Regions from separate parts of the Roseibium salinum genome, predicted to be linked through region 1. Evidence: riboswitches for the same ligand, from Rfam matches in the RefSeq annotation. Region 1 holds a riboswitch; each other region holds the start of a gene.
What was found. A riboswitch is a leader RNA that binds a small molecule or an ion and turns the genes downstream of it on or off. The one in region 1 is predicted to bind cobalamin.

Region 1 (2,256 bases):
CATGGCTTTCGAAATCATCGTGATGATGGTGGTCATGGCGATGATCGTCATGGTCTTCATCGTGATCATGGTCATCATCGTGGTGATGATGATGCTCGTGCCGGTCGGACATGTCGTCTTCGGCTGCGCTGCCGCGGCCGAGCAGCACTTCGATCGGCAGCGTTCCCTTTTCGGCGGAGACGATGTGAACCGCGGGACGGATGTCCGCGGCAATCTTTTCCCGAACGGCTTTCAAAGCCTCTTCGGAGACCAGGTCCGCCTTGTTCAGAACCACGAGGTCGGCGCAGCGCAGCTGGTCGTGGAAGAGTTCCTCCACCGGGCTGTCATGGTCCAGGGCGTCATCGGCGGCACGCTGAGCTGCCAGTGCCTCCTCGTCGAGCGCGATCCGGCCTTCCGCCAGAGCGGCCGCATCCAGCACCGTCACCACGCCGTCGACCGTCACCTTCTGCCTGACTGTGGGCCATGAGAATGCGCGCACCAGGGGCTGCGGCAAGGCCAGGCCGGATGTCTCGATGACGATGTGCTCGGGCGGGTTGTCGCGTGCCAGCAGCATTTCCATCGTCGGCAGGAAATCGTCGGCCACCGTGCAGCAGATGCAGCCGTTGGTAAGTTCAACGACTTCTTCCGCAGAGCAGCCCGGGTCGGCGCAGCCGTTCACCAGCGAGCCGTCAAATCCCATATCGCCGAACTCGTTGACGATCAGGGCGATGCGCTTGCCGCCGGCATTCTGCAAGAGATTGCGGATCAGGGTCGTTTTGCCCGCACCCAGAAACCCCGTGACGATGGTTGCCGGTATCTTCTGGCCGGGCTGCAAGGTGGAAGTGGTCATATTGAAATTTCCGCTTGTGTGTTGGGTTTCATGAGCAAAGGCAGGCCGGCGGCGACAAAGACCACCTGGCTGCACGCCTGTGCCATACTCTGATTAAGCCGTCCCTGAGCATCGCGGAACGACCTGGAAAGACCGTTCTCCGGCACGATCCCCATACCGATCTCATTGGAAACGAAAATGCAGGTGCCCTCAAGGCGCGGCAGTACCTGGCACAGTTGCGCCGTCTGCGCACCGACATCCTTTTCGGAAAAGGTCAGATTGGACAGCCACAGCGTCAGGCAATCCACCAGCACAACCCTGTCGGGCCGGGATTCGCGCAACAGGACGCCTTTCAGGTCGAACTGTTCCTCGATCGTGTGCCAGGCGGCACCGCGCTGGTGCCGGTGGGCCGCAATCCGGTCGGCCATCTCCGCGTCCAGGGCGGCGCCCGTTGCGACATAGACCTTCTGCAGGCCGGATTTTTCCGCCAGGGTTTCCGCGAACCGGCTTTTTCCCGACCGGGCACCGCCTAAGACCAGTGTGGCACGAGGGCCTTGTGTTTCCGTCACCTGAATTCTCCCGGCCGTCCACCCGACAGCGTGCTAAGGGGTTGCTTCCTTGACGGCCGGTCTCCTGGCTTGCGGCTCGACGCGTCCTGCACCCCTTCCCGGCCCGTCCGGCCAGTGGTTTTCGTGCAGACGCTCACCGCTCACAGTTGCGGGGGCAGCTCCGGATTTGGCCAACTGGCCGCGACCGGATTCCCGTTTCATCCGGAATTGGCCGAGGCCTTTTCCGGAACCGTCGGTTTTCTTCCTAACCGTATATCTGAGCCGATACAAGCGGGTGCCGGCAAACGCCCGGATCGGCCGGGTCTTCCGGATTTGAAGGATGCATGTGTCAGCTTTTTCTGTAGACACCCGAAATCTGTCGGTCATCGGGTGCAAGCAGACGTTTGGAACGTGCCGTTTTCCAACGCGACCGACCGGGCGACAGTCATGAAAAATATACGGTTTTCCACACGCTGGCCAAAAAGATATCGGGGCGGCGAAAAAAACGCAGCCGGGGGCTTGGCAAACAGATCAAGCCTTTGATATACGCATCTCCATCGACGGGGCGGCTCCTTGCTGGCCCCGAGCGTGGTGATCCCCAGTAGCTCAGTTGGTAGAGCAAGCGACTGTTAATCGCTGGGTCGCTGGTTCGAGTCCGGCCTGGGGAGCCATCACCACCCTCTCATTCTTCCTTTGAAATGGCTGTATTCTTCTGGTCCGATCCCCATGGCCTTCCTGTGGATTCGCACGACCCATGCCTTGTCCCGCCCGGCGCTTGGCAGGTTCGAGCACTTGCCATGCGGCTCGTCCTCCATCAAGTTCGAATTTCCCAATTCTTCGCGCGATCGGCCCGCACTGGGCAATGCATAATTTTGTCTAACTGACACAAATATTTAACTT
Region 2 (2,256 bases), 700 kb from region 1:
AACCGGATCGGCAGTCGGCTGGTCCGCGGGGATCATCCGGACTTCCGATGTTTCGTGGTCGTGAATGTCGATGACGATGGTCTCGCCCGACTGGGTCTTGCCGACGCCCATGAAGAACCCGGCATCGCTTTCTTCGTAAACCAGCACATCCTTGGCCGGGTCAGTGCCGATTTCGTGGCGGAACAGCTTCGAGGGCCGGTGATTGGCGTCGAGGCGGACGTAGAAGAGATACTTGTTGTCGGCGGAAAACACGCCGCCGCCGCCCGTGTCCTCGATCCGGTAGTCGAAGTCCTTGCCGGTGGAGGTGTCGCGGATCTGCAGCGCGTAATACTCCGAGCCCTTATCGTCGAAGGCCCAGGCAAGCAGCTTGTGGTCCGGAGAGTGACCGGCGCCGCCGAGCCTGAAATAGGCCTTGCCCTCGGCCTCCCTGTCGCCGTGAAGAAGCACCGTTTCCTCGCCGCCGTGGCGCGGCGTGCGGAAGAAGATCGGCTGCTGACCGCCGGTCTCGTATTTCAATCCGTAGGCATAGGGGCCGTCGGGGGAGGGAACGGAGCTGTCATCCTCCTTGATGCGGCCGCGCATCTCGGCAAAGAGCTGCTCCTGCAACTCCTTCGTCGGTGCCATCTGCGCCTGCTGATAGGCGTTTTCTGCCTCCAGATAGGCGCGGATGTCGGCATCGAGCACGGACGGGTCGCGCATGACCTCCTGCCAGTTCTCGGCACGGAGCCATCCGTAGTCATCCTGGCGCGAAATGCCGTGGGTCTCATGGGTGGTCGGGCGCGCTTCGGCGCGCGGGGGAAAGGCATGCTGTTTCATGGACCCGGAGGTAGGATTTTTGGGAGAAGATGGCAAGAGGACAGAGTGACACCCGCGCATAAGGTTGCGCCGCCGCCTTGTTGACACGCGGCAAAAAATCCCGCACTCAGGAAGCCATGGTTTCCGATTCCGCACTCCGGATCGGGATTAAAAGGGAACACGGTGCGGCGTAGCCAGAAGGCACCAAATCCGTGACTGCCCCCGCAACTGTGAGCGGTGAGCGAACCTGAAAGCGCCACTGGGGAAACCCCGGGAAGGATCAGGCAAGCTGCGACCCGCAAGTCAGGAGACCTGCCATTTCACCCTTAACTTCAACCCGGGCGGGGTGTCCCGGAGGAGCGAGTGACATGGCGATTCAGCCCCGATCGGCAGAATGTGGCATTCGGTTCTTTGACGCCCCGCGCAATCGCGGAGGGCGATATGAACCGGACTGCACAGAAAAACACCTTTGAAATTTCCTTCCTCCTGGCCGAGGCGAGCTGCCTTGGCGACCGCGCGGCCAGAGCCCTGGCGCCGGGCAAGCGCGGATTTGCTCTTGAAAGCAGCGTTATAGGTAATGTAATAACATTACAAATCACGGATGAAGAGGCGCGAAAGGAAACGGCATTGCAGGGCAGCAGGGGCGATTTACCGCCGGGAAGGCGGCCGGCAGCCAAAAGTGCACGCCTCGAGGGAGGCGAGCGATGAGCAGTGAGCCGCACAGGATTTTCATCTGCACTTCGTGCCGCTACAAGGGGGGCGATTGCCGTCCCGGCTTCGAGCTGATCTGCAAGCTGCAGCAGGCCCTGAGACGGGCGGCGCCGGTGACCGGCGACGACTTCGAGGTTTCCGGCACCGCCTGCATGGCCGGATGTTCGCGGCCCTGCACGATTGCCTTCAAGGCGAGCGCCAAGGCAACCTATCTGTTCGGCGATATCGATCCGGAAACGGATATCGACGATCTCGTGGCCTTTGCGCAGCTCTACCGCGAGCAGGAAGACGGCTGGTGCGTATCCGGGCAGCGGCCCGGAAAGCTGCGCGGCAGCACCCTTGCGCGCATCCCCGCGGCAATGATCGTCACCGGCGCGGACGAGACGGTGTTGTCGTGAGCGGCTCCGAGCTCGCCGTTCGCAATGCAAGCTGGAAGACAGGGCAGGGGAAATCCATTCTGCAACCCGTCAGCTTCGACCTTGCCGCAGGCCGGATCCTCGGCATTGCCGGTGCCAATGGCGCCGGCAAATCGACGCTTCTGCGGTTGCTCTATCGCTATCTGAAGCCCGGCACGGGATCTATCCTGCTGGACGGCGAGGATATCTGGCGCATGTCCGCGCGCGCCGCGGCCCGGAAGATCGCCGCTGTTCTGCAGGAGCAGCCGACCGACTTTTCGCTGAGCGTCCGGGAAATCGTCGCTCTGGGCCGCCGCCCGCATGCCGCAGGACCGGCAAGCGGCGGCAGGCGGGA
Region 3 (2,256 bases), on a different contig from region 1:
ATCAGCAACGAAAAACTGGCATCTTATGTCGGCCGCAGCGAACGGACCGTCATTCGCGCCATCAAACAGCTCGTCGAGGCCCGCATCCTGGCCTATCGCGACAGTTCTACCGGCCGCCGCTGGGTCCACCGCAACGACACGGGCGACATTACCTACGCCTACGGCCTGGATTTCACGCCGGCACGTGTCCGCTACCGCGAGATCAAGCGGCTTGCCGATGAGTGGCAGGCGGAGCTCAACGCGGAGCGCGAAGCCAGGCGGGCCGTGACGAAGCTCTCCAGGGCCATCATCGATATCATCGAGGCAACCACGGATCTGGACCTCTCCGACTTCCACGACCGGATGATGTCCATCATGGCGTGCGGAAAAGGAGCCCAGGAGAAGATGGTGCTCCTACAGGATCTTTATGACCTGTTGATCGAGGCGCTGACCGAAGGCCAGAAACAGGCCCATAATGTGGATAATTATCAATATACGACAGGCGAGCATGACACGAATGTCACCCAATTATTTAATACAAACTCTCAAGACTCTTGCCTAAATAATCGGACATCCGCTCACGCGGATGAAATCAATACTCAACCTGACGACGCCTACGGCGCCGAAATAGCTCCTGAAAGGGAGCAAGCGGCGGGGCAGTGTGGCAAAATCAGCCGCAATACCGGGCGGAAAGGTCAGAGAGAGGCGGATTTCACCCGGTCCGCGGCGCTGGACGCCGTTTCGATATCTCTGCTGGAAAGCGCGTGTACGACCGTCCAGAGCGATTTCGGTCTGTCACTCAAAAGCTGGGCGGAGCTGCTGTCTGCCGCCGAGGTGATAAGGCTGGGGATCGGCCTCAGCCAGAGCGCCTATTCCGAGGCATGCGGACGGCTGGGACGGCAGGCGGCCGCGGCGATCCTTGCGGTCGTTGCCGAAAAGGCGCTGCGGGATCCCGAAAGGATCAGCTCGCCGGGTGGGTACTTCCGCGCTTGCTGCGACCGTGCCGCTGAGGGCAAACTCGCCCTGGCACGATCGCTGTTTGGCCTGGCGGCGGGATGATTTCCGCCGGTGGGGGCTTTCGTTCGGTGCGGAATTAGGACATTATAGCGATGCTTGGTTTTCCAATCGGTACAAAGTGCCGGGAAACGAAGAGGGAATTCGGACAGGGCGGACCCAAGCAGGGCGCTCGGAGCCGAAGCCGCCCCCGCGACTGTATGCGGAGAGCGCACGCCGGATAAACCACTTGCAGATGTTGCAGGGAAGGACAGGCGATGTGCTGAGACCCGCGAGCCAGGAGACCTGCCAGGCATTGCTTAAAACCGGCTGTCGGGTGTGACGGCAAGAGGACAATATGACGACACAAACCAACACTGCATCACTTTCGCTTTCCAGCATTCTGCCGCTTGCTTTTGCGGCCGTCCTGGGCTTCGCAATCATCACGATCACCGGACACGTGCAAGCGCAAGGCCTGCATGACGCAGCGCATGACGTGCGTCACGCGACCGGATTCCCGTGCCACTGAGATGTTTTCCCGTTTATTGATCAGCGGCTTGTTCGCTGGCGCTGCAGCAGGGCTTATTGCGGCCCTGCTGCAGCTTTACTTCGTGCAGCCGGTCCTGCTCCACGCCGAGCTTTATGAAACCGGCGAACTGGTTCATTTCGGTACCGCAGCGGTCAGCGCTCACCAGGATGTCGGTGGTTTCGACCTGATGCGTGACGGCCTCAGCGTCGTTTTCGCGATGCTCACCTACACCGGATATGCCTTCATCCTGCTGGTCGGCATGGCGATTGCGGAAATGCGCGGAGCGAAAATCACCGCGCGCAACGGCTTGATCTGGGGTCTTGCGGGTTTCGTGACCTTCCACTTCGCACCGGGCTTTACGCTGGCACCCGAAGTGCCGGGCGTTGCGGCCGCCGATGTCGGCGCCCGGCAGATCTGGTGGTGGGCGACGGTCGTGGCGGCCGGCGCAGGCCTCTGGTTACTCGCCTTCGGCAGAAACTGGCTGGCATGGGGCGCAGCCGCGGTGCTGCTGCTGGCGCCGCATGTCATCGGGGCACCTGAGCCGGATGCATTCAGCGGCCCGGTGCCGACCGAGATCGGCGCTCTCTTTGCCAGCCGTGCCTTCGGCGTCGGCATGGCGGCCTGGATGCTGCTGGGATGTTTTGCCGGGTTTTTCTGGCAACGCGAGGGCGGCCGGATCGGAGCGGTTCAACCCGCCTGATACGGCTACGACCGGGACAGAACGGTCAAGCGGGCGGAGCATCCTGTTCCGCCTG

Region 2: another riboswitch for cobalamin. It lies ahead of ON753_RS07355 (hypothetical protein); the one in region 1 lies ahead of cobU (bifunctional adenosylcobinamide kinase/adenosylcobinamide-phosphate guanylyltransferase).
Region 3: another riboswitch for cobalamin. It lies ahead of ON753_RS03500 (CbtB domain-containing protein); the one in region 1 lies ahead of cobU (bifunctional adenosylcobinamide kinase/adenosylcobinamide-phosphate guanylyltransferase).

The regions. Positions count from the first base shown of each region.
Region 1 covers NZ_JAPEVI010000003.1:1,324,231-1,326,486, forward strand. Annotated here, with positions in the region: gene cobW (cobalamin biosynthesis protein CobW) at 1-829, opposite strand, end outside; gene cobU (bifunctional adenosylcobinamide kinase/adenosylcobinamide-phosphate guanylyltransferase) at 826-1,377, opposite strand; cobalamin riboswitch at 1,415-1,626, opposite strand; tRNA gene ON753_RS10670 (tRNA-Asn) at 1,952-2,027, shown strand.
Region 2 covers NZ_JAPEVI010000003.1:621,539-623,794, forward strand. Annotated here, with positions in the region: gene ON753_RS07350 (S9 family peptidase) at 1-816, opposite strand, end outside; cobalamin riboswitch at 917-1,129, shown strand; gene ON753_RS07355 (hypothetical protein) at 1,237-1,503, shown strand; gene ON753_RS07360 (DUF1636 domain-containing protein) at 1,500-1,904, shown strand; gene ON753_RS07365 (ABC transporter ATP-binding protein) at 1,901-2,256, shown strand, end outside.
Region 3 covers NZ_JAPEVI010000002.1:255,780-258,035, reverse strand. Annotated here, with positions in the region: gene repC (plasmid replication protein RepC) at 1-1,038, shown strand, start outside; cobalamin riboswitch at 1,077-1,300, shown strand; gene ON753_RS03500 (CbtB domain-containing protein) at 1,331-1,501, shown strand; gene ON753_RS03495 (CbtA family protein) at 1,452-2,201, shown strand.